DNA from 3 places in the Pseudomonas sp. NPDC090755 genome. Region 2 is predicted to be linked to each of the others. Evidence: predicted binding sites of a transcription regulator. Region 2 holds the regulator's gene; each other region holds the start of a gene.
What was found. Region 2 encodes FliA, which starts transcription of late flagellar genes. Its sites were predicted from a motif close to CTAAAGTTTNNNNNNNNNNNGCCGNTAA; they were not measured.

Region 1 (9,828 bases), on a different contig from region 2:
CGCCTGCTGATCCGCCCGAGCCTGGCGGCGTCCAGCGGCGATACCCTGCGCGAGCTGGCCCTGGCCGGCGAGGGCATCGTATGCCTGTCGCATTTCATGACCCATGACGATATCCGCGCCGGGCGCCTGCAGGTGGTGCTGCCCGAACACAACAGTGGCTATCGCCAACCGATCAATGCGGTGTACTACCGCAACTCGCAACTGGCCTTGCGCATCCAGTGCTTTCTCGACTTCATCCAGCACAAGCTGGCGGTCTACGCCTGCTGAGCGCTCCGGCTGCGACAGGACCTGCCTGTCAGCGGCGAATTTTCCTGTGGTGTTTGATAACTCGTCTGACTTCAGCCTTAATGGCTGTTCAACGAAAACAACACCAAGGAAGTTCTCATGCGCGTTGTGATGTTCCGAACCTTGAGCCTGAGCGCCGCGATAATCGCCAGTTCATCGGCCTACGCCGTGACCCTGGACGGTGGCGCGGTCGCCGCCCCCGATCAATATGGTGCACAGGTAGCCGCCGAAATCCTCAAGAAGGGCGGTAATGCGGTAGATGCTGCCGTCGCCACGGCCTTCACCCTGGCGGTGACCTACCCCGAAGCCGGCAACATCGGCGGGGGCGGCTTCATGACCCTGTACATGGACGGCAAACCCTACTTTCTCGACTACCGCGAAGTCGCGCCCAAGGCTGCCAGTCGCAACATGTACCTGGACGAGAAAGGCGAGATCATCGAGAACCTGAGCCTGGTCGGCGCCCGTGCCGCCGGTGTGCCAGGAACGGTGATGGGCTTGTGGGAGGCGCATCAGAAATTCGGCAAGCTGCCCTGGTCGGAACTGATCACCCCGGCGGTAGGCTATGCGAAGAACGGCTTCAAGATCGCCGCCAAGCAGTACCAGTACCGCGAGGACGCCCTGGGACTGTTCAAGGACAGCACCAACTTCAATGACTACTTCGGCACCATGAAAGTCGGCGAGACCTTCAAGCAGCCGGAGCTGGCGCAGACCCTGGAGCGCATCGCCGACAAGGGCGTGAGCGAGTTCTACCAGGGCAAGACCGCCGACCTGCTGGTGGCCCAGATGCAGGCCGACAAGGGCCTGATCAGCAAGGACGACCTCAAGGACTACAAGGCGGTGTGGCGCGAGCCGATGGGCATCGAATGGCGCGGCAATGTGGTCTACACCGCACCGCTGCCAAGCTCCGGCGGCGTGGCCCTGGCCCAGCTGCTGGGTATCAAGGAAAACCGCGCGGCCGACTTCAAGGGCGTCGAGCTGAACTCGGCCCGCTACATCCACCTGCTGGCGGAAATCGAGAAGCGGGTGTTCGCCGACCGTGCCGACTACCTGGGTGACCCGGCGTTCTCCAAGGTGCCGGTGGACAAGCTGATCGCCAAGGACTACATCGCCAAGCGCGCCCAGGAGGTCAACCCGAACGCCATCTCCGAAACCGAGAAAGTGCGCCCGGGCCTGGAACCGCACCAGACCACCCACTTCTCTATCGTCGACAAGCAGGGTAACGCGGTCAGCAATACCTACACCCTGAACTGGGACTACGGCAGCGGCGTGGTGGTCAAGGGCGCGGGCTTCCTGCTCAACGACGAGATGGACGACTTCAGTTCCAAACCGGGCGTGGCCAACGCCTTCGGCGTGGTCGGTGGCGATGCCAACGCCATCGAGCCGGGCAAGCGCATGCTGTCTTCGATGGCCCCGACCCTGGTCACCCGTGACGGCAAGGTCACCCTGGTGCTCGGTACGCCAGGTGGTTCGCGGATCTTCACCTCGATCTTCCAGGTGCTGAACAACCTGTACGACTACAATCTGCCGCTGGAAAAAGCCGTGGCGGCGCAGCGGGTGCATCACCAGTTGCTGCCCAAGGACACCATCTACTTCGACGCTTATGCACCGCTGACCGGCAAGGTCGCCGACGAGCTGAAGAAGATGGGCTACATCCTTGAGGACCAGGGCTGGGAGATGGGGGACATCCAGGCGATCCGGGTCAATGGCGCGGCGCTGGAGACAGCTTCCGATCCGCGTGGGCGCGGGGTGGGGCAGGTCGTCAAGTAAGGGGTGAAGTCATCGCCGGCTTCGCCAGCTCCCACAGGTCCGGGGTGAAATCCGGACCTGTGGGAGCCGGCATAGCCGGCGATGGCTGCCAAGCAACCCCTTCGCCAGGGAGGGTCAGACGCGGAAGTGGCTGACCATGGTCTGCAACTGATTACCCAGGCGCGCCAGTTCAACACTGGACGCCGCGGTTTCATCGCTGGCCGCGGCCGTCTGTTCCGATACATCGCGCACATTGATGATGCTGCGGCTGATCTGCTCGGCCACCGCGCTTTGCTGTTCGGCGGCCGCGGCGATCTGCTGGTTCATCGACTGGATGTTCGACACTGTGCGGGTGATGCTCTCCAGTGAGGCACCGGCCTTGCGGGTCAGCTCGACGCTGCTGTCGGTCAGGTTGCGACTGCCAAGCATCACATTGGCCACTTGCTGGGTACCGCTCTGCAGGCCGGCCACCAGCTCTTCGATCTCTTCGGTGGACTTCTGGGTGCGCTGGGCCAAGCCGCGTACCTCGTCGGCGACCACGGCGAAACCACGTCCGGCTTCGCCGGCACGCGCCGCTTCGATAGCCGCGTTCAGCGCCAGCAGGTTGGTCTGCTCGGCGACCGACTTGATGACGTCCATGACACTGCCGATCTTCTGGCTTTCCTGCTGCAGCAGGCCCATGGCCTCGGTGGAGCGGTGCACTTCTTCCGCCAGGCGTTCAATCTGGCTGATCGCCTCGGCAACTACCTGGTCACCGGCACGGGCCTGCGTGTCGGCATCGGTGGCGGCAGCGGAGGCATGCTCGGCGTTGCGCGCGACTTCCTGCACGGTGGCGGCCATTTCGTGCATGGCGGTGGCAACCTGATCGGTCTCGACTTTCTGGCTGTTGACCCCGGCGCTGGTTTCCTCGGTCACCGCCGACAGCTCTTCGGCGGCGCTGGCGATCTGGGTGACGCCATCGCGGATACCGCTGATCAGGTCGCGCAGGGTAGAGCCCATGCGCTGGATGCCCTGCTGCAGCACGCCCAGTTCGTCACGGCGGGTGACGCGCAGGTCGTGGGTCAGGTCGCCCGAGGCGATCTTCTCAACCACAGCCAGGGTGTCGCGCAACGGACGGGTGATCTGGCGAGTGATGATCACCGCGGCCAGCACGCCGACCAGCAGCGCCAGCAGGGTGGCGGTCAGTTGCAGGGTACGGGCCTGGGCACTTTCGCTGTCGCGGCGTTCAAGCTGGATCTTGTACAGCGTGTCACTGATCTTGACGATGCTGGCGCCCTGTACGGTCATTTCCTGGCGCGCGACGGCGATGTCGGCAGTGGAGTCGCGGAACTGGCGCACGGCATCGCGGTAGGCCAGCACGGCGCTTTCGAACTGCTTGATGCGTGCTGCTTCGCCCGGCATCTGGCGATTCAGGTTGGCGATTTCGGCCAGGACGGCATCGAGCTGGCGCAGCGCCAGTTGTTCGGACTCGCTGCTGGTGTCGGCGATGTAGCTGCGCACCGCCAGGCGCACCAGGAACAGTTGTTCCTTGGCCTGGGTGACGGTGCGGAACTGCTCCAGGCGGCTGGCGCTACCTTCAGGCAGGGCGAGGATGTCGCGGTTGATCGCCTCGATCAGTTCGATGGCGCGCGAGGCGGCCAGGTTCATCCCGTCGCGAGCGGCGAGGCTTGCCTTGTAGCCGCTGCGCATCTTGTTGATCGACACCTGGTAGGCGTCGATGACCTGGCCCAGCTCCTGGAGCAACTTGACGTTTTCCGGGCTCTTGAAGGTCTTGAGCAGCTTCTGCTGCTGTTCACTGAAGGCGTTGAGCTTGACCTGCACGGTGCCGGCGGCGGCATCGTCGCCGTTGGTCAGCATGTACTGCAGGCGGGTGATGCGCAGGTTGGTCAGGTCGCTGTTGAGCTGGGTGATGTCGCTCATCCAGTTACTGCGATCGATCAGCCCGCCCATGCTGTTCCAGCCGGTGAGGGCCAGCAGGCTGGTGAGCAGTAGCACCAGGCCGAAGCCCAGGCCGAGTTTCAGGTTGACGCTGATGTTGGCAAACCAGCTGTTCATGCAATCCTCCAGGAACGTAGTGCGTCGTTATCCATATCGCTGGAAGATTGTTGTTCTTGATGGCCAGCTGATGTACGTGAGCACGGGTTATCGGCGGCCCGGCCCGTAGCTGAAACGCTTTTTCAGCAAAAAATGATCAGCGGTCGTAACCGGGCTTTTCCACGGCAGGCCACGAAGGCTGCCGTGGGCTGGCAGGAGGGATTACAAGGCGCGGGCGGTGAAGGTGTCGCACTGGTTGATGTCGCCCTTGGCAAAGCCGGTCTTGAACCAGCGCACACGCTGCTGCGAGGTGCCGTGGGTGAAGGAGTCGGGCACCACCCGGCCCTGGCCCTTCTGTTGCAGGCGGTCATCGCCGATGGCGTTGGCGGCGTTCAGGGCTTCTTCGATATCGCCCGGTTCCAGCCAGTTCAGGCGTTGTTGCGCCTGGTAGGCCCAGACCCCGGCCAGACAGTCGGCCTGCAATTCCTGGCGCACCAACAGGCCGTTGTCGCCCTCCATGCGCTCGCCACGCTGGCGTGCGGCCTGGACCTTGGCCGAGACACCGAGCAGCGTCTGCACGTGGTGGCCGACTTCGTGGGCGATGACGTAGGCCTGGGCGAAGTCGCCGGCAGCGGCGAAGCGTTGCTCCATTTCGCGGAAGAACGTCATGTCCAGGTAGACCTTCTGGTCGGCCGGGCAATAGAAGGGGCCCACCGCCGAGGAGGCGAAGCCGCAAGCCGAATTGATCTGGCCGCTGAACAGGGTCAGGGTCGGGTCTTTGTACTGACGCCCGCCCTGGGCGAAGATCGCCCGCCAGGTGTCTTCGGTGTCGCCCAGGATCGACGCGACGAATTCGGCCTGTTCGTCGTTGACTGGCGGCGCCTTGCCTGTACCGGTGCTGACCGGCGCGCTTTGCTGGCCCATCTGCCCGGTCAGTTGGCCAAGGATCTGCAACGGGTCTTGGCCGGTGATCCAGCCGATACCGACGATCAACAGGATCGCACCGATGCTCAGGCCCTTGCCACCGCCGAAGCGCATGCCGCCACCGCCCTCGCCACGGGCATCGACCACATTGTCGCTACGCCTGCCTTTTCGCCATTGCATGAGTGCTCTCCCGAGCCTGGAAACATGAGCTAAAAGATTAGTTCACCCACGGTCGCTCCGTCAGATTACTGAAGATTGGATAACCATTTGGTTATGTATCGGTGGTTTCTTTTCAATATTCACCCGGCCCTGCATACCCGAAACTGCAACCTCGCCTGCCACGCCCAGGCCCCACCATAATTCCAAGACAGGAGAACGGCATGTCTGCACAAGACACCAGTCGCTTCGCTATCCGTGATCGCAACTGGCACCCCAAGGCCTTTACCCCGGATTACAAAACCTCCATCGCCCGTTCCCCGCGCCAAGCACTGGTGAGCATTCCCCAGTCGATCAGCGAAAGCACCGGCCCGGACTTCTCCCACTTGAAGTTCGGCCCCAACGACCATGACCTGTTGCTCAATTTCAACAACGGCGGGCTGCCGATCGGTGAGCGGATCATCGTTGCCGGCCGTGTCTGCGACCAGTATGGCAAGCCGATCCCGCACACCCTGGTGGAAATCTGGCAAGCCAACGCCGGTGGCCGTTACCGGCACAAGAACGACCGCTATCTGGCACCGCTGGACCCCAACTTCGGCGGCGTGGGCAGGGCCCTGACCGACAGCGAGGGCTACTACAGCTTCCGCACCATCAAGCCGGGCCCGTACCCATGGCGCAATGGTCCGAACGACTGGCGTCCGGCGCATATCCACGTGTCGATCAGCGGCCCGTCGATTGCCACGCGCTTGATCACCCAGCTGTATTTCGAAGGCGATCCGTTGATCCCGATGTGCCCGATCGTCAAGTCGATTGCCAACCCCGAGGCGATCCAGAGCCTGATCGCCCGCCTGGACATGAGCAATGCCAACCCCATGGATTGCCTGGCCTATCGCTTCGACATCGTGTTGCGCGGCCAGCGCAAGACCCACTTCGAAAACCGCTGAGGAGGTGACCATGCCTATTCAATTGCTGCCGGAAACCCCTTCGCAGACCGCCGGCCCTTACGTGCACATCGGCCTGGCCCTGGAGGCCGCCGGCAACCCGACCCGTGACCAGGAAATCTGGAACCGCCTGGCCCGCCAGGATGCGCCGGGCGAGCACATCCTGGTGTTCGGTAATGTCTATGACGGCAACGGCCACCTGGTGCGCGATTCGTTCCTGGAGTTCTGGCAGGCCGACCACGCAGGTCAGTACCAGAGTGATTTCGACCTGGAGCGGCCGTTCAACAGCTTCGGTCGCACGGCCACCACCTTCGACAGCGGTGAGTGGACCCTGCACACGGTCAAGCCGGGTGTGGTGCGCAATGCGGCGGGCGTGCCGATGGCGCCGCATATCAACGTCAGCTTGTTTGCCCGTGGCATTAACATCCACCTGCAGACCCGCCTGTATTTCGATGACGAGGCCCAGGCCAATGCCCAGTGCCCGGTACTCAACCTGATCGAGCAGCCGCAACGGCGCGAGACGCTGGTGGCGACCCGCTGCGAGGTGGATGGCAAGCTGGCCTATCGCTTCGACATCCGTATCCAGGGTGAGGGCGAGACGGTGTTCTTCGACTTCTGATTGCAGTGTGGCGATCGCGGGGCAAGTCGGGTCGCGATCATTCGTAGTCCGTCACCCCGGCGATATGCCGCCCGGCGATGTAGCCAAAGGTTGCCGCCGGTCCCAGGTTGATCCCGCCCGCCGGGTAATGCCCGCCCATGATGCTGGCCATGTCGGTACCCGCTGCATATAGCCCGGCAATGGGCTGGCGCTGGCTGTCGAGCACCTGTGCATGTTCGTTGGTCCTGAGTCCGGCGAAGGTGCCAAAGCAGCCAGGCTCGACTTTCACGGCATAGAAGGGTCCTTGCTCGATCGGTGCCACACAGGGGTTGGGTCCGTGCAAGGCGTCGCCCTGTTTGCGGTTGTAGGGCGTTGAGCCCCGACCGAACAGCGGGTCTTCGCCGTGACGGGCGTGCCGGTTGTATTCGCTGACCGTCGCACTCAAACCTTGCGGGTCGATGCCGCAGGCCCGGGCCAGGGCTTCGAGTGTGGCGCCGGTCTTCAGGTAGCCGGAATTGATGAACGGCTGCAGCGGTAGCGGAAACGGACGGGACATGCCCAGGCCGTAACGGCGCTGGAAGGCATGGCTGCAGATCAACCAGGATTCGACGGTATCCCCCGGCGCATGGGCAACCATGGCGCTGACATAGTCGTAGTAACCGTTGGCTTCATTGACGAAGCGCTTGCCGTTGGCGAGCACGCCGATGATGCCGGGCTTGCCACGCTCGATGATGTGTGGGAAATGGCCCACCGTGCCGTCACTGTGCGGCACCCGCGAGACCGGCGCCCAGGCCACCGGGCTGTGCAGGTCGTCGGCCACCTGGCCACCAACGCTCTCGCCCAGGCGCAGGCCGTCGCCGTTGACGCCCAGCGGCGGCAGGGCCAGGTGTTCACGGCCGGTGGGCGTACGCGGGAACAGTGCCTTGCGCCGCTCGATGTCATTGGCAAAGCCACCTGCCGCCAGGACGACGGCCTTGCGTGCATGGATGGCGATGGGGCCGCGGGCGGTGTCGATGATGGCGCCGCATACCCGGCCTTGCTCCTCGATCAGCGACCGGGCCGGTGCCGACTCCCACAACAGCACGCCCAGGTCTTCTGCCGATTTGGCCAGGCGCGCCACCAGTGCCACGCCGTTGACCAGTTGCATGGCCCGGCCATGAATGGCCAGGTCCAGCAAGTGGCGGCTGAAACGCTTGGTCACGTGCAACAATGAACGCCAGGAGCGGGTCAGGGTGAGGAAGGCGGTGAGGTCGTTGCCGGCCATGATCGGCATGCCCATGAATGAGGTTTCACGCAGGGTCTTGCGCAGGCGCTTGAGCAGCTTGCCGGCTTCCCGACCGTTGTAGGGTGCGGCGATCACCGAGCGTCCACCCGTGCCGGCGCCCGGGGTGTCGCCGTGAATATCGGCAATGCCGTTACCATCGGCGAACTGCAGCGTGGTGTGCCGTTCGAAGAACGACACCATGCGCGGCGCCGCTTCCAGAAAGGCATCGATCAGCGGCCCGTCGAAGCGTTCACCCAGTTCATGCTCCAGATAGGTGCGCGGCACCGAGCGCTCTTCGATGATCCCGGCCCGTTGTGCCAGCGGATTGCAGGGCACCCACATCCAGCCCCCGGACCAGGCGGTGGCGCCGCCGAACACCGCGTCTTTCTCCACGACGATGACCTTCTGCCCGTGCCAGGCGGCGGTTACGGCGGCGGACAGGCCGGCAGCGCCGGAACCGATGACCAGCACATCACAATCCAGGGGGGAGGGCGTAGGGGTATCGGCAACCATGGGCGGAGTCTCCTCGAACAATGGGTTTTGTTATATTCTGGAACTTGATTCCATATTCTATGTTTCGAGTGACGCCTCGGCCAAGCGCCCAGGTGACAAAGTGGGCGAAGATCGGACAGTGATTTGCGCTTTGCCCGTGGCTCTTTAGAATCGGCAAAATTTTCAGGGACCGTGACCATGGCCGGCAGTCAGATAGAACGTGCGTTCAGCCTCGTTGAACGCCTCACCAGCGAGCCCCGGGGCGTTGCCCTGCAAACCCTGGCCGAAGAGCTCCAGATCCCCAAGAGCGCGACCCATCGCATGCTCGCCGAGCTGATGCGCCTGGGGTATGTGCGGCAGAACCCGGAAAGCAGCCGCTATCACTTGAGCACCCGTCTGGTGGCCATGGGCTTTCGCTACCTGGCCAGCAGTGGCGCCGACATCGTCCAGCCGATCCTTGATCAACTGGCTCGGCAAACCGGCGAACTGGTGCGCCTGGGGGTGATCGAGGGTGACCGCCAGACCTGGATCGCCAAGGCTCAGGGCGCCCGTTCGGGGCTGCGCTACGACCCGGACATGGGCCGCGATGCACCGCTGTTCTATACCGCTTCCGGGCATGCCTGGCTGTCGAGCCTGAGCGATGCCCAGGCCCTGGTGCTGGTGGAACGCCAGGGCATCGCCCGGCGGGAAGACTTCGGGCCCAACGCCCCGGCCTCCAATGCCGAATTGCTCGAACGCCTGCGCCTGGCCCGGGAACATGGTTACGCCTGGGTGGTGGAAAGCTCGGCGGTGGGCACCTCGGCACTGGCGGCGGTGGTCCGTCATCCGCTGGACGGGCATGCGGTCGCGGTACTCAGCGTGGCCGGACCCAGCGCGCGGATGAGCGAAGCGCGCATGCACGAGTTGGCGCCGGTGCTGCTGGCGGCCGCGGCGGAGTTGTCGGCGGCGAGCCCGGCCTCTGAACTGTTTGCCTGAACCCATCGCCGGCTCTGCCGGCTCCCACACAGACAGTTGCTCCCGCTGTGGGAGCTGGCGTAGCCGGCGATGGGTACAACACCGTCGCCTGTTCAGGGCTTTTTTTTAGCTTGCATTGAAATTGGAACTAAGTTCTAAATATTACAAAACAAGCTGAGATCGTCCCCATGAGTCAACCTGTCTTGTCCCTGGCCGCCTTGACCGTCCTCGAGCTCTCCCCCGAAGACATGGTCGAAGTCGCCGCTCGCGCCGGCTACAGCCATGTCGGCCTGCGCCTGGAACCGGCCACGCCCGAGGAGCATCACTTTCCCCTGGTGACCGATGCCGACCTGCGCCGTCGTACCGCCGCCCGCCTGCGCGACACCGGGATCCGGGTGCTGGATGTGGAAATCCTGCGGCTGAAGGCCGAAACC
Region 2 (9,828 bases):
ACCCTTTTGATTGGCTACTGCCCAGACTCTCATTACGTCGCTTCCTCCCACCAGGGCGACCTGCCCTGCCGGGAATGGTTATGGGTTCGGTGACGGAGGATTGACGCGATTGCCTCCCACCGTCGGTGATAGCGCTGGCGGTGCAGTTTGTGTGCCAGCCCGCTTCAATGCCGCGTCCGGTGTGGCGTTGGCGCTCCCGCTGGCGGTCAGGCTGCGGCGCACTTCCAGGTTGCGCGAGATCACCAGCACCACCCGGCGGTTGCGTGCCCGGCCTTCGGCGCTGGCATTGCTGGCAATCGGCTGGAATTCGCCGTAGCCGACCGCGGCCATGCGCGCCGGGTTCACCCCGTCCATCGCCAGCAAACGGACGATGCTGGCGGCCCGCGCCGACGACAGCTCCCAGTTGGTCGGGTACTGGGCGGTGCGAATCGGCAGGTCGTCGGTAAAGCCTTCGACATGCACCGGGTTGGCGAACGGCCTGAGAATCCGCGCCACCTTCTCGATGATGTTGAACGCCACGTCGCTGGGCATGGCATCGCCACTGCCGAACAACAACGAGGAATTGAGCTCGATCTCGACCCACAGTTCGTTGCCGCGCACGGTCATCTGGTCGGACTTGATAAGGTCGCCGAAGGCATCGCGCACATCGTCGGCAATGCGCTTGAGCGGATCGATGCTGGCCTGCGCCAGCCCCGCATCGACCTGCTCGCTGTCCTTGATCAACGGCTCGGCCGGTTTGACGCTCAACGGACGCTCATCACCGATGGGGATCGGCTTCAGGCTGCGCTCGGGGTCGTTGAACACCCCGATCAGCGCCTGGGAAAGGATCTTGTACTTTCCTTCGTTGACCGAGGAAATCGAGTACATGACCACGAAGAAGGCGAACAGCAAGGTAATGAAGTCGGCATAGGACACCAGCCAGCGTTCGTGGTTTTCGTGTTCCTCGGGTTGTCGACGGCGCGCCATGCGTTACTCCATGAAGCCCTGAAGCTTCAGCTCGATCGAGCGCGGGTTCTCGCCCTCGGCGATCGACAGCAAGCCTTCCAGGAGCATTTCCCGGTAGCGCGACTGACGCATGGCCAGGGCCTTGAGCTTGTTGGCGATCGGCAGCAGGATCAGGTTGGCACTGGCCACGCCATAGATGGTGGCGACAAAGGCCACGGCGATACCGTTGCCCAGCTGTGACGGATCGGCCAGGTTGCCCATGACATGGATCAGGCCCATCACTGCGCCGATGATACCGATGGTCGGCGCATAGCCGCCCATGCACTCGAACACCTTGGCCGCCTGGATATCCCGGCTTTCCTGGGTGTAGAAATCCACTTCGAGGATGCTGCGGATGGCCTCGGGTTCGGCGCCATCGACCAGCAACTGCAGGCCCTTGCGCGCATAGGGATCCGGCTCGGCATCGGCCACGCCTTCCAGGCCCAGCAGGCCTTCCTTGCGCGCGGTCAGGCTCCAGTTGACCACCCGGTCGATGCCACCGGCCAGGTCGATACGCGGCGGAAAGAGAATCCAGCGCACGATCTGCAGCGCCCGCTTGAAGGCGCTCATGGGCGTTTGCAACAGCGCCGCGGCCAGGGTACCACCGAGCACGATCAGGGCCGCCGGGCCGTTGATCAGGGCCGTCAGGTGGCCGCCTTCGAGGAAGTTGCCACCGACGATGGCAACGAACGCCAGGATGATGCCGATAAGGCTCAGGACATCCATCAGACGCACGCCTCGACCAGGTGCTTGCCGATCTCGTCCAGGCTGTAGACCGCATCGGCCAGGTTGGCCTTGACGATGGCCATGGGCATGCCATAGATCACGCAACTGGCTTCATCCTGGGCCCAGACCGTGCTGCCGCCCTGCTTGAGCAGGCGCGCGCCTTCACGACCGTCGGCGCCCATGCCGGTGAGTACCACCGAGAGCACCTTGTCGCCGTAGGATTTGGCCGCGGAGCCGAAGGTGATGTCCACGCATGGCTTGTAGTTCAGGCGCTCGTCACCTGGCAGGATCTTCACCGCACCGCGTCCGTCGACCATCATCTGCTTGCCACCGGGTGCCAGCAGAGCGAGGCCCGGACGCAGCATGTCGCCGTCCTCGGCTTCCTTGACGCGGATCTTGCACAGCTTGTCCAGGCGCTCGGCAAAAGCCTTGGTGAAGGCTGCCGGCATGTGCTGGATCAGCACGATCGGTGCCGGGAAGCTGGCCGGCAGCTGGGTCAGGACCCGCTGCAGCGCCACCGGCCCACCAGTGGAGGTGCCTATGGCCACCAGCTTGTACGGCTTGCGCTTGGGCGCCGGCGAGGTCGCGGCCGCTGCACGCACCGGCGCGCTGGCGCGCGGCGCGGGGCTGGTGCCCAGGCTGCTGACGCTCGGCGCTGGGTGCGCGGCCGGCTGCGGTGCCGGCGCGGGACTGGCGTAGGCACTGGAGCGACGGTTGCTGCGGGAAATGGTATGGACCTTTTCGCACAACAGCTGCTTGACCTTCTCCGGATTGCGGGAGATGTCTTCGAAGTTCTTCGGCAGGTAATCGACGGCCCCGGCATCCAGGGCATCGAGGGTTACCCGCGCGCCTTCGTGGGTCAGCGAGGAGAACATCAACACCGGGGTCGGGCAACGCTGCATGATGTGACGCACAGCGGTGATGCCATCCATCATGGGCATTTCGTAGTCCATGGTGATGACATCGGGCTTGAGCGACAGTGCCTGGTCGATCGCTTCCTTGCCGTTGGTCGCGGTGCCCACGACCTGGATAGTCGGGTCCGCTGAAAGAATTTCCGAGACACGGCGGCGGAAGAAACCGGAATCATCCACCACCAGGACCTTGACTGCCATAAACACTCCATTAGGGGGCGCGGCGTGCGGGCCGCGCCACCAGAATCAAATACGCCGGGCAGCGTAACGCTTGAGCATGCTCGGTACGTCGAGGATCAGCGCAATGCGCCCGTCACCGGTGATGGTGGCGCCCGACATGCCCGGCGTGCCCTGGAGCATCTTGCCCAGCGGCTTGATGACCACTTCTTCCTGGCCCACCAGTTGATCGACGACGAAGCCGATCCGCTGGGTGCCCACCGAAAGGATCACCACGTGGCCCTCGCGCTGCTCTTCATGAGCGGCGGAACTGACCAGCCAACGTTTGAGGTAGAACAACGGCAAGGCCTTGTCGCGCACGATCACCACTTCCTGGCCGTCGACCACGTTGGTGCGCGACAGGTCCAGGTGGAAGATCTCGTTGACGTTGACCAGCGGGAAGGCGAAGGCCTGGTTGCCGAGCATGACCATCAGGGTCGGCATGATCGCCAGGGTCAGCGGCACCTTGATGACGATCTTCGAGCCCTGGCCCTTGGCCGAGAAAATGTTGATCGAGCCGTTGAGCTGGGAAATCTTGGTTTTCACAACGTCCATGCCCACGCCACGACCGGACACGTCGGAGATCTCGGTCTTGGTCGAGAAACCCGGGGCGAAGATCAGGTTGTAGCAGTCCGACTCGCTCAGGCGATCGGCCGCATCCTTGTCCATCAGGCCCTTCTCTACCGCCTTGGCGCGCAGCACGTTGGGATCCATGCCCTTGCCGTCGTCGGAAATCGACAACAGGATATGGTCGCCTTCCTGCTCGGCCGAGAGCACCACCTTGCCACCCCGGGCCTTGCCCGACGCTTCGCGTTCTTCAGGGGTTTCGATGCCGTGGTCGACGGCGTTGCGCACCAGGTGCACCAACGGGTCGGCCAGGGCCTCGACGAGGTTCTTGTCCAGGTCGGTTTCTTCACCGACCAGTTCCAGGTTGATCTCTTTCTTCAACTGCCGGGCCAGGTCACGAACCAGGCGCGGGAAGCGCCCGAAGACCTTCTTGATCGGCTGCATGCGGGTCTTCATCACCGCGGTCTGCAGGTCGGCGGTGACCACGTCCAGGTTCGACACGGCCTTGGACATGGCCTCATCGCCGCTGTTCAGGCCCAGGCGCACCAGGCGGTTACGCACCAGCACCAGTTCGCCGACCATGTTCATGATCTCGTCCAGGCGCGCGGTATCGACCCGCACGGTGGTTTCCGCTTCGCTGGCGGCCTTGTCGGCAGCCGGGGCGGCCTGTCGGGCCGGCGCGGGCGCAGCCGCCTTGGTCGGGGCGGCGGCAGGCACTGGTGCGGCGGCAGGCTTGGCCGCAGCCGGTGCGGGTGCAGGTGCGGGCTTTGCAGCTACAGCCGCAGTTGCAGCCGGAGCAGCGGCAACGCTGTCGGGCGCGAACTTGCCCTTGCCGTGCAGTTCATCGAGCAGCGCTTCGAACTCGTGCTCGGTGATGTGATCGTCAGCAGCGGCCGGCGCCGACGCCTGGGCCGGTGCCGCAGCCGCGGGCAAGGCGTCGACGGCGAAGGTACCCTTGCCATGCAACTGGTCGAGCAGCGCCTCGAACTCGTCGTCGGTGATCTCGTCGCTATCACTCTGGGCGGCCACGGGCGCAGGCGCCGGAGCAGCCAGCCCCTCGGGAGCGAACTGGCCCTTGCCGTGCAATTGGTCGAGCAGCGACTCGAACTCGGCGTCGGTGATTTCGTCGCTGGCGGCGGCAGGTGCCTGCACCTGTGCTTCAGCTTCGGCCTTGACCGCGTTGAGCGAGTCGAGCAACTGTTCGAATTCAGTGTCGGTGATGTCTGCTTCGGCTTGCGCCTCGGGCGCGGCCTCGACCACCGGCTCAGGCGCCGGTGCCTGCTCGGCGCCACCCGGCTCGGCCAGGCGCGACAGCGCCGCCAGCAGCTCAGGGGTGGCCGGGGTGATCTCACTGCGCTCGCGCACCTGGCCGAACATGCTGTTGACCGTGTCCAGGGCTTCCAGGACCACGTCCATCAGCTCGGCGTCGACGCGACGTTCACCCTTGCGCAGGATGTCGAAGACGTTCTCGGCGATATGGCAGCACTCCACCAACTCGTTGAGCTGGAGGAAGCCGGCGCCCCCTTTTACAGTGTGAAAACCGCGAAAGATCGCATTGAGCAGGTCGGCATCATCGGGACGGCTTTCCAGCTCGACCAGTTGCTCGGACAGTTGCTCAAGAATCTCGCCGGCTTCTACCAGAAAATCCTGGAGGATTTCTTCATCGGCGCCGAAGCTCATTAAACGTGCTCCCTAAAAACCCAGACTGGACAGCAGATCGTCGACATCGTCCTGACCGGACACGACGTCTTCACGCTTATCGGCATGAATCTGCGGACCTTCACCCCGAGTCGGATGTTTTTCTTGATCTTTTTCAGCACGCAGCTGCTGGTGGTCATGTTCGATACCGGCAAAACGGTCGACTTGACTGGCCATCAGCACGAGCTTGAGCAGATTGCTTTCTACTTCGGTGACCAGCGCGGTGACGCGCTTGATCACCTGACCGGTGAGGTCCTGATAGTCCTGAGCCAACAGAATGTCGTTGAGGTGGCCGGCGACCTTGCGGTTACCCGCCTCGCTGCGCGTCAGGAAACTGTCGACGCGCCGGGCCAGCTCGCGAAACTCAGGCGCCGCCACTTCGCGGCGCATGAAGCGCTGCCAGTCGACACTCAAGGCCCGGGCTTCGTCGCTCAGCTCGTTGAGTACCGGCGTGCTGGCCTCGACCAGGTCCATGGTGCGGTTGGCCGCACCCTCGGTCAGCTTGACCACATAGGACAGGCGCTCGGTGGCGTCGGTGATCTGCGACACTTCCTCGGCCTGCGGCATGTGCGGGTCGATCTGGAAACTGACGATCGCGCTGTGCAGCTCGCGGGTCAGTTTGCCGACTTCCTGGTACAGGCCACGGTCTCGGGTCTGGTTCAGCTGATGGATCAGTTGCACCGCGTCGCCGAATTTGCCTCGCTCAAGGCTGTCGACCAGCTCCTGGGCATGTTTTTTCAGCGTCGACTCGAACTCGCCCAAGGATGAATGTGATTGCTCCATAGCGCCCCCGTGGCGAGTCTTAGCTGTTCACGCGCTCGAAGATCTTCTCGATCTTTTCTTTGAGCACCTGTGCGGTGAACGGCTTGACCACATAGCCGTTGACGCCGGCCTGGGCCGCTTCGATGATCTGCTCGCGCTTGGCCTCGGCAGTCACCATCAGCACCGGCAGGTGCTTGAGGCGTTCATCGGCGCGCACTTTGCGCAGCAGGTCGATACCGGACATGCCAGGCATGTTCCAGTCGGTCACGAGGAAATCGAAATGACCGCTTTCGAGCATCGGCAACGCGGTGTTGCCGTCATCGGCTTCCTGGGTGTTGGTGAAGCCCAGGTCGCGCAGCAGGTTCTTGATGATCCGCCGCATCGTCGAGAAATCGTCGACGATGAGGATTTTCATGTCTTTGTTCAATTAGACCTCCAAGCAGTCTTAGACGCGCTCAGCGCTGAACGCGCATTCAATCAATTCGGGTAATGCATTTCGCGACTGCATCGAACCTGCGTTCAACGCGCCCGCCATTCTCCCAGGCGACTGCGCAGACGCGCCGCGCACTGGCTGTGCAACTGGCTGACACGTGACTCGCTGACCCCCAGCACCTCGCCGATTTCCTTGAGGTTCAGCTCCTCGTCGTAATACAGCGCCAGTACCAGACGCTCGCGCTCCGGCAGGTTGGCAATGGCCTCGGCCAGGGCCTTCTGAAAGCGCTCGTCTTCCAGGTCGCGCGAAGGCTCGAGCTGGGCACTGGCGCCATCCTCGTGCAGGCCTTCATGTTCGCCGTCCTGCAACAGGTCGTCGAAGCTGAACAGGCGGCTGCCCAGGGTGTCGTTCAGAATCCCGTAGTAATCATCGAGACTCAATTGGAGTTCGGCAGCAACCTCGTGATCTTTAGCATCGCGGCCGGTTTTTGCTTCAATGGCGCGAATCGCGTCACTGACCATGCGGGTGTTGCGGTGCACCGAACGCGGTGCCCAGTCGCCCTTGCGCACTTCATCGAGCATTGCCCCGCGGATCCGGATACCGGCATAGGTTTCGAAACTGGCACCCTTGCTCGCGTCGTACTTGTTGGCGACTTCGAGCAGGCCGATCATCCCGGCCTGGATCAGATCCTCCACCTGCACACTGGCCGGCAAGCGCGCCAGCAAGTGGTAGGCGATGCGCTTGACCAGGGGCGCGTAGCGCTCGATCAATTCGTATTGGGCATCGCGTGAAGCCTTGCAGTACATCCGGTATCCGCTGGCATTCATAGCACAGGTCCCGCACTCGTCGGCTGCACCAGGCGCTCGACGAAAAACTCAAGGTGGCCACGCGGGTTGGCAGGCAGCGGCCAGCTGTCGACCTTCTGGGCAATGGCCTTGAACGCCAGCGCGCACTTGGAGCGCGGGAAGGCTTCATAGACCGCACGCTGCTTCTGCACCGCCTTGCGCACGCATTCGTCGTACGGCACCGCGCCGACGTATTGTAGGGCCACGTCCAGGAAACGATCCGTGACCTTGGTCAACTTGGCGAACAGGTTGCGCCCTTCCTGCGGGCTCTGCGCCATGTTGGCCAGGACGCGGAAACGGTTCATGCCGTAGTCGCGGTTGAGCAGTTTGATCAGCGCGTAGGCGTCGGTGATGGAGGTGGGCTCGTCGCACACCACCAGCAGCACTTCCTGGGCCGCGCGCACGAAGCTGACTACCGAGTCACCGATACCCGCAGCGGTGTCGATCACCAGCACATCGAGGTTGTCGCCGATTTCGCTGAAGGCCTGGATCAGACCGGCGTGCTGGGCCGGCGCCAGGTGCACCATGCTCTGGGTGCCGGAGGCAGCCGGCACGATGCGCACGCCGCCCGGCCCCTGCAACAACACGTCGCGCAGTTCGCAGCGGCCTTCGATCACATCGGCCAGGGTCCGTTTCGGGGTCAGGCCCAGCAGAACGTCGACGTTGGCCAGACCCAGGTCGGCGTCCAGCAGCATGACCCGACGGCCAAGCTCTGCCAACGCCAATGACAGGTTTACCGACACGTTGGTCTTGCCGACGCCACCTTTGCCGCCAGTTACGGCGATCACCTGTACGGGATGCATGCTACCCATGTTTGTTCATTACCTTGTCTTGCTTAGACCGAGGCCACATGAACGGCTGCGCTTTCAACACCTGAAAAATGCATGGCAGACCATCTATGCAGATACTTTGCAACGTCTTCACAATCACCTCAGCCGACACGTTTGCCGGAGCTGTGGTAGAGATCAGCGAACATATCGGCCATGGCCTCTTCGCTGGGCTCGTCCTGCATCTGCACGCTCACGGCGCGGCTGACCAGCTGGTGGCGGCGCGGCAAGTGCAGATCGTCAGGAATGCGTGGCCCGTCAGTAAGATAGGCCACTGGCAGTTCATGACTGATGGCCAGGCTCAGGACTTCGCCCAGGCTGGCCGTTTCATCGAGTTTGGTCAGGATGCACCCGGCCAGTCCGCAGCGCTTGTAGCTGTGGTAGGCGGCGGTGAGCACCTGCTTCTGGCTGGTCGTTGCCAGCACCAGGTAATTCCTGGCGGCAATGCCGCGACCGGCAAGGGTCTCCAGCTGCATGCGCAGGGCCGGGTCGCTGGCCTGCAGGCCGGCGGTATCGATCAGCACCACGCGCTTGCGCAGCAGCGGCTCCAGCGCCTGGGCCAGGGACTGGCCCGGGTCGACGTGGGTCACCGAAACGTTGAGGATCCGCCCCAGGGTCTTGAGCTGCTCCTGGGCACCGATGCGGAAACTGTCCATGCTCACCAGGGCCAGGTTCTGCGCGCCGTACTTGAGCACGTAACGCGCCGCGAGCTTGGCCAGGGTCGTGGTCTTGCCCATGCCGGCCGGGCCGACCATGGCAATCACCCCGCCCTCTTCGATCGGCTCGATTTCCGGCACCTCGATCCGCCGTGCCAGGTGCGCGAGCAGCATGCGCCAGGCATGGCGCTGCTCATCGATACCGACGGTCTGGTCGAGCAGTTCGCGCGCCAGCGGACCGGACAGGCCGATACGCTGCAGGCGCCGCCAGAGGTTGGCCTGTTGCGGCTGGTTGCCTTGCAGCTGGCTCCAGGCCAGGGAGCCGAGTTGAACTTCGAGCAGCTCGCGCAGACCGCTGAGCTCCGAGCGCATGGCATCGAACAGGCGTGGGTCGACCGGCGCGGCAGGCGCAACAGCCGGGGCGACAGGCTCGTCGACATGAGGCTCGACCAAAGGCTCCGAGGCGGTCAGCGGCAGCCCGGCAAACAATTGGCGGTTGCCGTCCTCGCTTTCGCTGCGACTGCCGAGTTCGGCCTGGGCGGTGACGATGCGCGACTGGGTCTTGCGCAGTTCGACTTCGAGCTCGACATTCGGAACCCGTGGCGCCAGGGCGGACAGCTTGTAGTCCAGCGCAGCCGTCAGCTCGACACCGCCAGCAATCCGTCGGTTGCCGATGATGGCGGCGTCAGCCCCCAGCTCATCTCGAACCAGCTTCATGGCCTGACGCATATCGGCGGCGAAAAAACGCTTAACTTGCATAACCCACTACCTCAGCCGTTGGGGCCTACTGTGGCAACGATGGTGACTTGCTTGTTGTCAGGTATTTCCTGATACGCCAAAACATGCAAATTCGGTACAGCCAGGCGGCCGAAGCGCGACAGCATTGCCCGTACCGGTCCTGCGACCAGGAGGATCGCCGGCTGCCCCTGCATCTCCTGACGCTGGGCCGCTTCGATCAACGAACGCTGAAGCTTTTCGGCCATGCTCGGCTCCAGAAGAACACCGTCTTCCTGACCTTGCCCGGCCCTTTGCAGACTATTGAGCAAAATCTGTTCCAACCTTGGCTCAAGGGTGATCACAGGCAGCTCGGACTCAACGCCGACAATGCTTTGCACGATGGCGCGACACAATCCGACGCGCACCACGGCGACCAGCGCGGCGGTATCTTGACTCTTGGCCGCATTGTTGGCGATTGCCTCGGCA
Region 3 (9,828 bases), on a different contig from region 2:
GGACCTCGGTGCTGAGCTTGCTGGCGGGCCAGGCCTGGATGCCACCGTTGAGGTAGTGGTACTTGTCATGGCCGATCACATCGAGCAGCCAGATGAAGCGACCGGCCCAGCCGCCCCCTTCGTCGTCATAGACCACGTAGACGGCATTGGCATTGTGCCCGAGCTCACCGAAGAGTTTTTCCAGGTCGGCCTTGGCCGGCAGCAGACCCGGTGCCGGTGGTTGACCCAACTGGGTGCGCTTGGGGTCAATGAAGCGTGCCCCGGGAATATGGCCGCTGCTATAACGGTTGGCGCTGGTCAGGTCGACCAGGATCAACTCCGGCACATCAAGCCGCGCTAGCAGGTCAGCTGGCTCGATCACCAGGGGCAGGCCAGAAAAGTCAGTCATCCAGAATCTCCAGATCAGGACAGAGGGGGCGATTGTAGCGCAAGGCTCAGGCGCTGCGGTGGCTGAAGGCGGCCAGTGCGCGTTCAATGCATTGCGCGGTCCTGGCAAAGGCTTGCAGGCTGATGTCGGCCAGGGGCTTGCCGCCTTGGTCGGCGACCAGCAGCATCACCACCCGCTCGTTGCACCCAAGCGAACGCAGCAACAGCTGGTCACTGCGAAACAGGGCGCGCAGGCCGGGCGGCAGCAGGGGCGAGAACTGGGCATGGTTTTCCGGAGTCAGGCGCAACTGTGCCGGTTTGCTCAACAGGCGTTGCAGCAATTTGCTCTGTTCCACTGGTAGCACCAGGCTGGTGGCCTCTGTCGGCAGTCCGGCGATCTGGTGCGCGCGCAGCAGACCCTGGCTCTTGTCGGTCATCAGCAGCATCACCCGCTGCATGCCGCAGGCCACCAGGGCATCGCGGGCCCGGCCGCTCAGGTGCAGGGCGTTGGTGAACGGGCTGGGTTCGGTCAGCAGTTCGCCACACAGCTTGCGCCAGGTGCCCAGGGCCTGCGCGGTGGGCGGAGGTGGGGCAATCAGGCCCGGATGCTGGCGTACCTGGTGCCATGGCCAGATCAGCGCTTGCGCCGGATGGAAGAGATCGTCGCCGGCATGATGGCGGGCGCTGATCGCAGCCTGCTGGTGCACCAGTTGTTGCACTTCGTCCAGCGGGGTTTGCAGATACAGGCTGCTCAGCAGTTGCCAGCGCTGTACATGGGCATTGGTCCAGCCCACCTGTGCCGCCAGTGCCATGCCGTTGGCCAGCAATACGGTGTTGGCCGGTTGATTGAACCAGCGGCGCACGGCCGGTCGGTCGTCCAGGCGCTGCTGCTGGCGCAGGGTGTTCTCTTCGCGAGCGATGAGCAGGGCCTCGGCCAGCAGGCGACGGTCTTCCTGCAGCAAGTGATAGCCGCGGGTGACCCAGTCCGGCAGGCGCCAGTGCTCGGCCAGGGCCTTGCACAGGCTGAGCACCCGGACACCGAACAGCTCGAGCTCGACCCGGGCGGCCGATTCACCCTTGTGCACCACCCGCAGCTCCCAGTCATCGAGCAACTTGGGGTGGGTCAGGGCCAGGGGCCACAGCGGTGAGAGAAACAGCAGGCTGCCCCAGTGGATCTCTTGCCAGAGTCGCGCCAGGCGGCTGGCGAACAGGCCATTGGCCTGCTGGCTGGCGTGCTGGCTGATCAGTTGCAGTTGGCGCAAGGTCGGTGCGATTTCGCCTTCAGGCAGGGCCGGCAGGCGCTCCAGCAATTGGGCGGTGCGGGTCAACCCCAGGCGATTGATGGCGATCTCCAGGCTTTCGGCGGGCTCGCCCATGCTGGCCTGGGTGTGCTGGTTGGCTTCGCGCATCACGCTGAGCACCAGGGCCGGGCTGCCCTGCATCAATTCGGCGATGTCGCGCAGCGAACGGCGACTGTCGGCAATCGCCGCCTTGACCCGCTCGTAATTGACCAGGGGAACCGGGAGGCGAACGCTATCGAGCAGCTTGACCCAGGCATCGAGTGTTTTTGGTGTTTGACGTGGCACGATGGTTTCAATAGGCATGCTGGAAGGAGGCCGAACTGGTTTTTCGCCTTGAGTGACTATAGTCTGGCGCAGTTCTGCCGATAAGTAGAAGAAGAGTTTTATCAGCTTCCGCTCACGACCCTGACCACGACAGTAAGTGCTTTCTATCTATGGCTAAAATTATCGGCATCATCGTCGTATTCGCGAGTGTGCTCGGCGGATATGTGCTTTCCCACGGCAAGATTGCCGCCCTCATCCAGCCTTTCGAAGTGCTGATCATCGGCGGCGCGGCCTTCGGTGCGTTCCTGCAGGCGAACCCTGGTCACATGACGATGCATGTCATCAAGAAGTCGCTGAAGATGTTCGGTACGCGCTTTACCCATACTTTCTATATCGAGGTATTGGGGCTGGTCTACGAGATTCTCAACAAGAGCCGGCGTGAAGGCATGATGGCGATCGAAGCCGATATCGAAGACGCTGCTGCCAGTCCGATTTTTGCCAAATACCCCGCCGTGCTGGGCGATGAACGCATGACGGCGTATATCTGCGATTACTTGCGCATCATGTCCACCGGCAACATGGCGCCTCATGAGCTCGAAGGCCTGTTCGACATGGAGCTTTTGAGCATGAAGGAAGAGCTCGAGCATCCCTCCCATGCCGTGACCGGTATCGCCGACGGCATGCCAGGCTTCGGTATCGTCGCCGCGGTACTGGGGATCGTGGTGACCATGGCGTCGCTGGGCGACGGCGACCAGAAATCCATCGGCCTGCACGTCGGTGCGGCACTGGTAGGTACGTTCTTCGGTATTCTCGCCGCCTATGGTTTCTTCGGTCCGCTGGCCACGGCCCTGCGCCAGGACGCCCGGGAAGAGCTCAACGTCTATGAAGCCATCAAGGCTTCCCTGGTCGCCTCGGCGTCCGGCATGCCGCCGTCGCTGGCAGTGGAATTCGGTCGCAAGGTGCTGTTCCCGGCCCACCGTCCGAGCTTCGCCGAGCTGGAACAAGCAGTCCGCGGACGCTGAGTCATGGAGAACAATCAGCCCATTATCGTCAAACGCGTCAAGCGCTTTGGCGACGGCCACCACGGTGGTGCCTGGAAGATCGCCTTCGCCGACTTCGCCACGGCGATGATGGCGTTCTTCCTGGTGCTCTGGCTGCTGTCCACGGCCACGCCGGAACAGAAGATCGCCATTGCCGGCTACTTCAAGGATCCGATCGGCTTCTCCGAAAGCGGCACGCCCTACGTCATCGACCTGGGCGGCTCACCCCAGCTTGCGCCGGAAAAGACCATCAACCCGGAAGTGAAATCCGAGCCGACCCCCGACAATAGCCTGCAGCTGGACAAGGACAAGGTCGAGACCATGGCCGAGCAGGTCGAGCGTGAGCGCCTGGAGCTGCTGCTGCAGGAGCTGCAGAACAAGGTGGAAGAAAATCCCCAGCTGCAAAAGTTCAAGGACCAGATCCTCTTTGAAATCACCCAGGACGGCCTGCGCATCCAGATCATGGACGCCGAGAACCGGCCGATGTTCGACCTGGGCAGCGCCCGTTTGCAGCCGTACTTCGAAGACATCCTGCTGGCCATGGCCGACACCATCAAGGCGGTGCCGAACAAGATCAGCATCAGCGGCCACACCGATGCCAAGCCGTACGCCGGTACCGGTGAATTCGGCAACTGGGAGCTGTCGGCCAACCGCGCCAATGCTGCACGGCGTGCGCTGGTCGCCGGGGGCTACCCGGACGCCCAGGTCGCCCGGGTGGTCGGTTATGCCTCGTCGTCGTTGTTCGACCGGGCCAACCCGCTCAATCCGGTCAACCGTCGCATCGATATCATCGTCCTGACCAAGAAGGCCCAGCGTAGTATCGAGGGCGAGCAGACTCCGCCGGCGGCGCCGGCAGGCAGCCCGCCCGGTGCCAGTGCGCCGGCACCGGGCGCCACGCAAGCCCCGGCAACCGCGGCAACGAGCGAGCCTGAGCCGATGCAGCCACGGGAACTGCGCCAGAAGCTGAACATCTTCGAGGATGGTGTGCTGAAGATGGATGAAAACAAGGAATAATCCCGCGCCTGGACGACAACGCCCGTGAACAGTGATGTTCACGGGCGTTGTGCTTTCAGGGTGGTCAGAAGCCGCGGCGGATCTTGGCTTTCAGGTCCGCATGGAAGAAGTCGGCATTGGCCCGGTTGGTGGCGTGGGCCTCGATGCCGTCCTCGGCGATCGCGCGCTTGAAGGTCTGTTCGTCGTGATAGGCACGTACGAACAGGTCGATGTGCTCACGCATGCTCATGATCGGCCACTTTTCCAGGTAGCCGGGCAAGGCGTGCTCCGCAGATTGGAACAGGGTGACCCGGCGATTGACCTGGGTGGCAGCGCCCAGTTGAAAGGGCACCCACCAGATGTCGGCGTTGTCCCGTGAAAGCACGGCGATCAAATGCGTGCTGCTGTCCAGGTTGCGGCTGACCTGACCGCTGATATCGTCGTTGGTCTGCTGGGCGTCACTGTCGAAGAGGTCCAGGTGTGTCTGGATGCCTTCAAGCTTCAGGCGCTCGTTGATGATGAAGGCATCGAGCCGTTCCTGGTGTCGATAACTGATAAAGACAGGCATCAGGCGTGACCTCCTGCTGCATAGACCAGGCGGGTGATGGGCAAGGATGTGATTGTCATTGTTGATTCCTTTGCACAAGGCAGGGTGATGGTTCGCTTCGTGCTGGCGAACCTGAAAGGCGACAATCAGTGAAAGCATTGATGGCAGCAAGGGACCACCCGCAATCAGGAGTGGTCCTACCATTGCCGGTAACTTGTCCTGCGGATGCGTCCTACAGGCAGGCGCGAAGAGGCTCGTTGCGAGCCTCCCGGGATTACTTCAATAAGTGTCCTGAGGCAGGCTGGCGATGATCGAGCGGTAGCTGTTCATCCGTTGCTGCTGGACGCGACCGTCTTCCAGGGCCTTGAGCAGGGCGCAACCCGGCTCGCGGTCGTGCTTGCAGTCACGGAAGCGGCAGGTGCCGAGCAGGTCGCTGAACTCGATGAAGCCGGCCTCGACATCGGCGCGGCTGACGTGGACCAGGCCGAACTCGCGAATCCCCGGCGAGTCGATCAGCTCACCGCCACCCGGGAAGTGATAAAGACGGGCGGTGGTGGTGGTGTGCGTGCCCTGGCCGGACCATTCGGAAAGGTCGCCCACCCGCGTCTGCACGTCCGGCAGCAGGCTGTTGACCAACGATGACTTGCCGACGCCGGACTGGCCGACGAACACGCTGATGTGACCATCCAGTTGCGCCTGCAGTTGCTGCATGCCATCGCCGTGGTGGGCGGAGACCTCCAGCACGGGATAACCCAGTTGCCGGTACACCGCCAGCAGCGCGTTGAGCGCCGGGGCGTTCTGTTCGTCGATCAGGTCGGCCTTGTTGAGTAGCAGCAAGGGGCGGATGCCGGCATGCTCGGCAGCAACGAGGTAGCGATCGATCAGGTTGGCGTGGGGCTCCGGCGCCGGGGCGAAGACGATCACGATCAGGTCGACGTTGGCCGCCACCGGCTTGAGCTGGCCTCGGCTGTCGGGGCGGCACAGTTCGGTGCTGCGTGGCATTTGCGCGACGATCACGCCAATGCCCTGGTTGCCGGCGCGCCAGACCACCCGGTCGCCGGTTACCAGCGCTGGCAGGTTGGCGCGCAAGTGGCAGCGAAATACCTGGCCAGCCGCTTCGCCGTCCTGGGCTTCGACCTCGACCTGCACGCCAAAGTGAGCGATGACCAGACCAAGCTGTTCCGGCCCGAGGTCACCGCCTTCGAGCTCCTTCAGGGCCTGTTGTTCGCGTTTGGCGGCGCGGGCAGCGCGTTCACCCTGGATTTTTTCGATCCGCCAGTTCTGGCGGCGATTGAGCTGGCGTTTGGCCATGAAGGTTCCGTGTTCGACAAGCATTATTAAACGGCGAAGAGTTTAGCACGCTCCACTAGGCTAAACTGCGCTCCTACCGAGGAGCAGAATCATGCAGAATCCACAGAACCTGATCTGGATCGACCTGGAAATGACCGGTCTGGATCCGGACCACGACGTCATCATCGAGATGGCCACCATTGTCACCGACAGTGACCTGAACACCCTGGCCGAAGGCCCGGTGATTGCCATTCACCACAGCGACGAAGTGCTGGCGCGCATGGATGAGTGGAACACCCGCACCCATGGCGCTTCGGGCCTGACCCAGCGTGTGCGTGACAGCAAGGTGAGCATGGCCGAAGCGCAAGCGCAGACCATCGCCTTCCTCGAGCAATGGGTGCCCAAGGGCAAGTCGCCGATCTGCGGCAACAGCATCTGCCAGGACCGCCGTTTCCTGTACCGTCACATGCGCGGCCTGGAAACCTATTTCCACTACCGCAACCTTGACGTGTCGACCCTCAAGGAGCTGGCTGCACGCTGGGCCCCCGAGGTTCGCGACAGCTTCAAGAAGGGCAACACCCACCTGGCGCTGGATGACATCCGCGAGTCGATCGCCGAGCTTCGCCATTATCGCGAGCACTTCATCAAGCCTTTCGCCAAGCCTTGATACAGACGCCGCGGGGTTGTCTGCACAATCCACGCGGCGCCCTCTTTTGGTGCTTGAGGCAACTGGTTAGACTGCGCGCCCTTTTGCACGGATCTGCGCCATGTTGTTGATGCTCTACCTCATTGCCATCACCGCCGAAGCCATGACTGGCGCGTTGTCTGCCGGGCGCCGCGGCATGGACTGGTTTGGCGTGGTGCTGATCGCCTGCATCACTGCCCTGGGGGGCGGTTCGGTGCGCGACGTGTTGCTGGGGCATTACCCGCTGACCTGGGTCAAGCACCCGGAATACCTGGTGCTGACCAGCTTTGCCGCCTTGATGACCATTTTCATCGCGCCGTTGATGCGCCACTTGCGCTCATTGTTCCTGGTGCTTGATGCGCTTGGGCTGGTGGCCTTTACCCTGATCGGCTGCATGACTGCGCTGGAGATGGGCCAGGGGATGCTGGTGGCGTCCATCAGCGGGGTGATCACCGGGGTCTTTGGCGGGATCCTGCGGGATATCTTCTGCAACGATATTCCACTGATCTTCCGCCGGGAGCTGTATGCCAGCGTGTCCTTTGCTGCGGCCTGGTTCTACCTGGGCTGTGTCTACTTCAAGGTGCCCGGTGAACAGGCGATCCTGCTGACCCTGTTCGGCGGCTTCCTGCTGCGCTTGTTGGCCATTCGTTTTCACTGGGAAATGCCGAAGTTTCATTACAACGACGAGCATTGACCGGCGCTCTGACCCCATCGCCGGCTATGCCGGCTCCCACAAGAATTTCAACCGGCCTGCGATGACCCTGTGGGAGCTGGCGCAGCCAGCGAAGACTGACGCTCGGCATGTTGCTTCAGCGCCCACTCCACATGCTCGCGCACCAGTTCCGACGGATAGTCCTGCCGCGCTTTGAGCGCCTCCAGCACCGGGATGGTCGAAGGCGCGTTGCCCAGCCCCACCGCCAGGTTGCGCAGCCAGCGCTCGTAGCCGGCCCGCCGCAACGGCGAGCCTTCGGTGTTGCCGAGGAAGGTGTCCTCATCCCAGAGAAACAACTGCGCAAGGTCTGCGCTGTCCAGGTTGTGCCGGGGTTGAAAGTCGCTCTCGCCGGTGGGCCTGGCGAAACGGTTCCACGGGCAGACGATCTGGCAGTCGTCGCAGCCGAATACCCGGTTGCCGATCAAGGCGCGCAATTCTTCTGGAATGGCGTTTTTCAGCTCGATGGTCAGGTAGGAGATGCAGCGCCGCGCATCCAGCACGTACGGGCCGACAAAGGCGCCGGTCGGGCAGATGTCCAGGCAGGCGCTGCAGCGGCCGCAATGTTCGCTGGCCTGGGGAGGGTCGACCGGTAGCGGCAGGTCGACGAACAGTTCGGCAAGAAAGAAGTAACTGCCGGCCTTGCGGTTGAGCAGCAGGGTATTCTTGCCGATCCAGCCCAGGCCCGCCTGCTCGGCGATGGCTTTTTCCAGTACCGGTGCGCTGTCGACGAAGGCGCGAAAGCCGAACGGGCCGATTTCCTTCTGGATGCGCTCGGCCAGGTGTTGCACGCGTTTGCGGATCAGCTTGTGGTAGTCGCGACCCAGGGCGTAGCGGGAGATGTAGGCTTTCTCCGGATGGGCCAGTTGCTGGGCCATGCGGGTGTCGCCGGGCAGGTAGTCCATGCGCAGGGAGACCACGCGCAGGGTGCCCGGCACCAGTTCATCCGGGTGCGAACGCTTGCTGCCGTGGGCGCCCATGTAGTCCATTTCACCGTGATAACCCGCTGCCAGCCAGCGCTCCAGGTGCTGCTCGTGCTCGGCCAGGTCCACCCCGGCGATGCCGACGTGGGCAAAGCCGAGTTCTTTGCCCCATTGCTTGATGGCGAGGGCAAGTGCGGGAAGATCGGGAGCAACAGGCATGGGAAATAAGGCAACACAGACTCAGGTGCGTATAATTCTGCCAGACATCGGAGCCTTTGACCCATGCCTCAGACCAAACACCCGGCCAATCAGCCGAAGATCCTTACCCGTATTGCCCTGGTCCCTCTCGCGCCGCGCCATCAAGCGGCGCAGAAAGGCGACTTCGGCCATGTGCTGGTGATCGGTGGCGACCGCGGCACCGGCGGCGCGGTTCTGCTCGGTGCAGAGGCGGCGTTGCGCTGTGGTGCCGGCCTGGTGTCGCTGGCCACCCGTAGCGAACATGTGCCCGCGGCCCTGGCGCGCTTGCCCGAGGTGATGAGCCTGGGTGTGCACTCGGCCAATCAGTTGGTAACGCCGCTGGAGCGTGCGTCAGTGCTGGTGGTCGGGCCCGGGCTCGGGCAGGCGGCCTGGGGGCGCAGCCTGCTGTCGGCGGCGGCCGGTGTGCAGATACCCCAGGTGTGGGACGCCGACGCCCTCAACCTGCTGGCGCGCGCACCCTTGCCGTTGCACGCTGCCAGCATGATCACCCCGCACCCGGGCGAAGCCGCGCGGCTGCTGGGCATTTCCACCGAGGCGGTGCAGGCGGATCGACCGGGCGCGGCGCGTAAACTGGCGCGCAAGTACGCGGTGGTCTGTGTGCTCAAGGGGGCAGGTACCCTGGTGGCCGATCCGAGCGGGCAACTGGCGTTGTGCGAGCGCGGGCATCCGGCCATGGCCGGGGCCGGCCTTGGGGATGTGCTCAGTGGCGTGCTCGGGGCCTTGTTGGCCCAGGGGATGTCGAGCTGGGATGCAGCCTGCCTGGGTGTCTGGCTGCACGCCTGCGCCGGTGAGCGCCTGGGTGAGCAGGGTCGTGGACTGGCGGCCAGTGATCTGGTGCCGGTCATTCGTCATTTATTGGAGGAGCATTCAGCGTGTCAGGTGTAACCCTGTTTTTGGCCGACGAGGAGGCCACAGTCGACTTCGGCAAGCGTATCGCCAAAGTGACCAACGGCCACGGCGTGATTTTTCTTGAAGGCGACCTGGGGGCGGGCAAGACCACCCTGTCACGCGGCATCATCCGGGGCCTGGGGCACACCGGCGCGGTCAAGAGCCCGACCTTCACCGTGGTGGAGCCTTACGAGATCGGCGACATCCGTGCCTTCCACTTCGACCTCTACCGTCTGGTCGATCCGGAGGAGCTGGAGTATCTCGGGATCCGCGACTATTTCGAGGGCGACGCCCTGTGCCTGTTCGAATGGCCCCAAAAAGGGGCGGGTGTTTTGCCAAAGCCCGACCTGACCATTACCATAAGCCCCCAGGCGAGCGGTCGTTCGCTGAACCTGTCGCCGCAGGGGGCTCGCGGCGAAGCCTGGTGTGCCGCTCTGGCCTTGGAATTCAAATAGAAAATGGGGATAGGTATGCGCATTCGCGCAGTGGTTGCGGTCGTAGGATTGCTGCTTACGGCGGTAACTGTTGATGCTCTGGCCGCCGTCACGCAAGTCAAAAGCATGC

Region 1: a site for FliA is predicted at 4,174-4,201, ahead of ACIQUS_RS06790 (methyl-accepting chemotaxis protein). Genes of this name have one in related genera too.
Region 3: a site for FliA is predicted at 2,009-2,036, ahead of motA (flagellar motor stator protein MotA). Genes of this name have one in related genera too.

The regions. Positions count from the first base shown of each region.
Region 1 covers NZ_JBIVXC010000002.1:612,376-622,203, reverse strand. Annotated here, with positions in the region: gene ACIQUS_RS06800 (LysR substrate-binding domain-containing protein) at 1-267, shown strand, start outside; gene ggt (gamma-glutamyltransferase) at 385-2,052, shown strand; gene ACIQUS_RS06790 (methyl-accepting chemotaxis protein) at 2,167-4,086, opposite strand; gene ACIQUS_RS06785 (neutral zinc metallopeptidase) at 4,288-5,169, opposite strand; gene pcaH (protocatechuate 3,4-dioxygenase subunit beta) at 5,370-6,089, shown strand; gene pcaG (protocatechuate 3,4-dioxygenase subunit alpha) at 6,100-6,705, shown strand; gene ACIQUS_RS06770 (FAD-dependent oxidoreductase) at 6,743-8,461, opposite strand; gene ACIQUS_RS06765 (IclR family transcriptional regulator) at 8,639-9,415, shown strand; gene ACIQUS_RS06760 (sugar phosphate isomerase/epimerase family protein) at 9,583-9,828, shown strand, end outside.
Region 2 covers NZ_JBIVXC010000014.1:7,510-17,337, reverse strand. Annotated here, with positions in the region: gene ACIQUS_RS19355 (ParA family protein) at 1-33, opposite strand, end outside; gene motD (flagellar motor protein MotD) at 79-966, opposite strand; gene ACIQUS_RS19345 (flagellar motor protein) at 970-1,710, opposite strand; gene ACIQUS_RS19340 (chemotaxis response regulator protein-glutamate methylesterase) at 1,710-2,822, opposite strand; gene ACIQUS_RS19335 (chemotaxis protein CheA) at 2,868-5,084, opposite strand; gene ACIQUS_RS19330 (protein phosphatase CheZ) at 5,097-5,885, opposite strand; gene ACIQUS_RS19325 (chemotaxis response regulator CheY) at 5,905-6,279, opposite strand; gene fliA (RNA polymerase sigma factor FliA) at 6,384-7,124, opposite strand; gene fleN (flagellar synthesis regulator FleN) at 7,121-7,954, opposite strand; gene flhF (flagellar biosynthesis protein FlhF) at 8,074-9,384, opposite strand; gene flhA (flagellar biosynthesis protein FlhA) at 9,396-9,828, opposite strand, start outside.
Region 3 covers NZ_JBIVXC010000001.1:634,992-644,819, forward strand. Annotated here, with positions in the region: gene ACIQUS_RS02930 (rhodanese-like domain-containing protein) at 1-388, opposite strand, end outside; gene ACIQUS_RS02935 (HDOD domain-containing protein) at 435-1,970, opposite strand; gene motA (flagellar motor stator protein MotA) at 2,102-2,953, shown strand; gene motB (flagellar motor protein MotB) at 2,957-3,985, shown strand; gene ACIQUS_RS02950 (TIR domain-containing protein) at 4,050-4,532, opposite strand; gene rsgA (small ribosomal subunit biogenesis GTPase RsgA) at 4,791-5,822, opposite strand; gene orn (oligoribonuclease) at 5,914-6,468, shown strand; gene ACIQUS_RS02965 (trimeric intracellular cation channel family protein) at 6,569-7,180, shown strand; gene queG (tRNA epoxyqueuosine(34) reductase QueG) at 7,228-8,337, opposite strand; gene ACIQUS_RS02975 (NAD(P)H-hydrate dehydratase) at 8,401-9,261, shown strand; gene tsaE (tRNA (adenosine(37)-N6)-threonylcarbamoyltransferase complex ATPase subunit type 1 TsaE) at 9,249-9,719, shown strand; gene ACIQUS_RS02985 (N-acetylmuramoyl-L-alanine amidase) at 9,723-9,828, shown strand, end outside.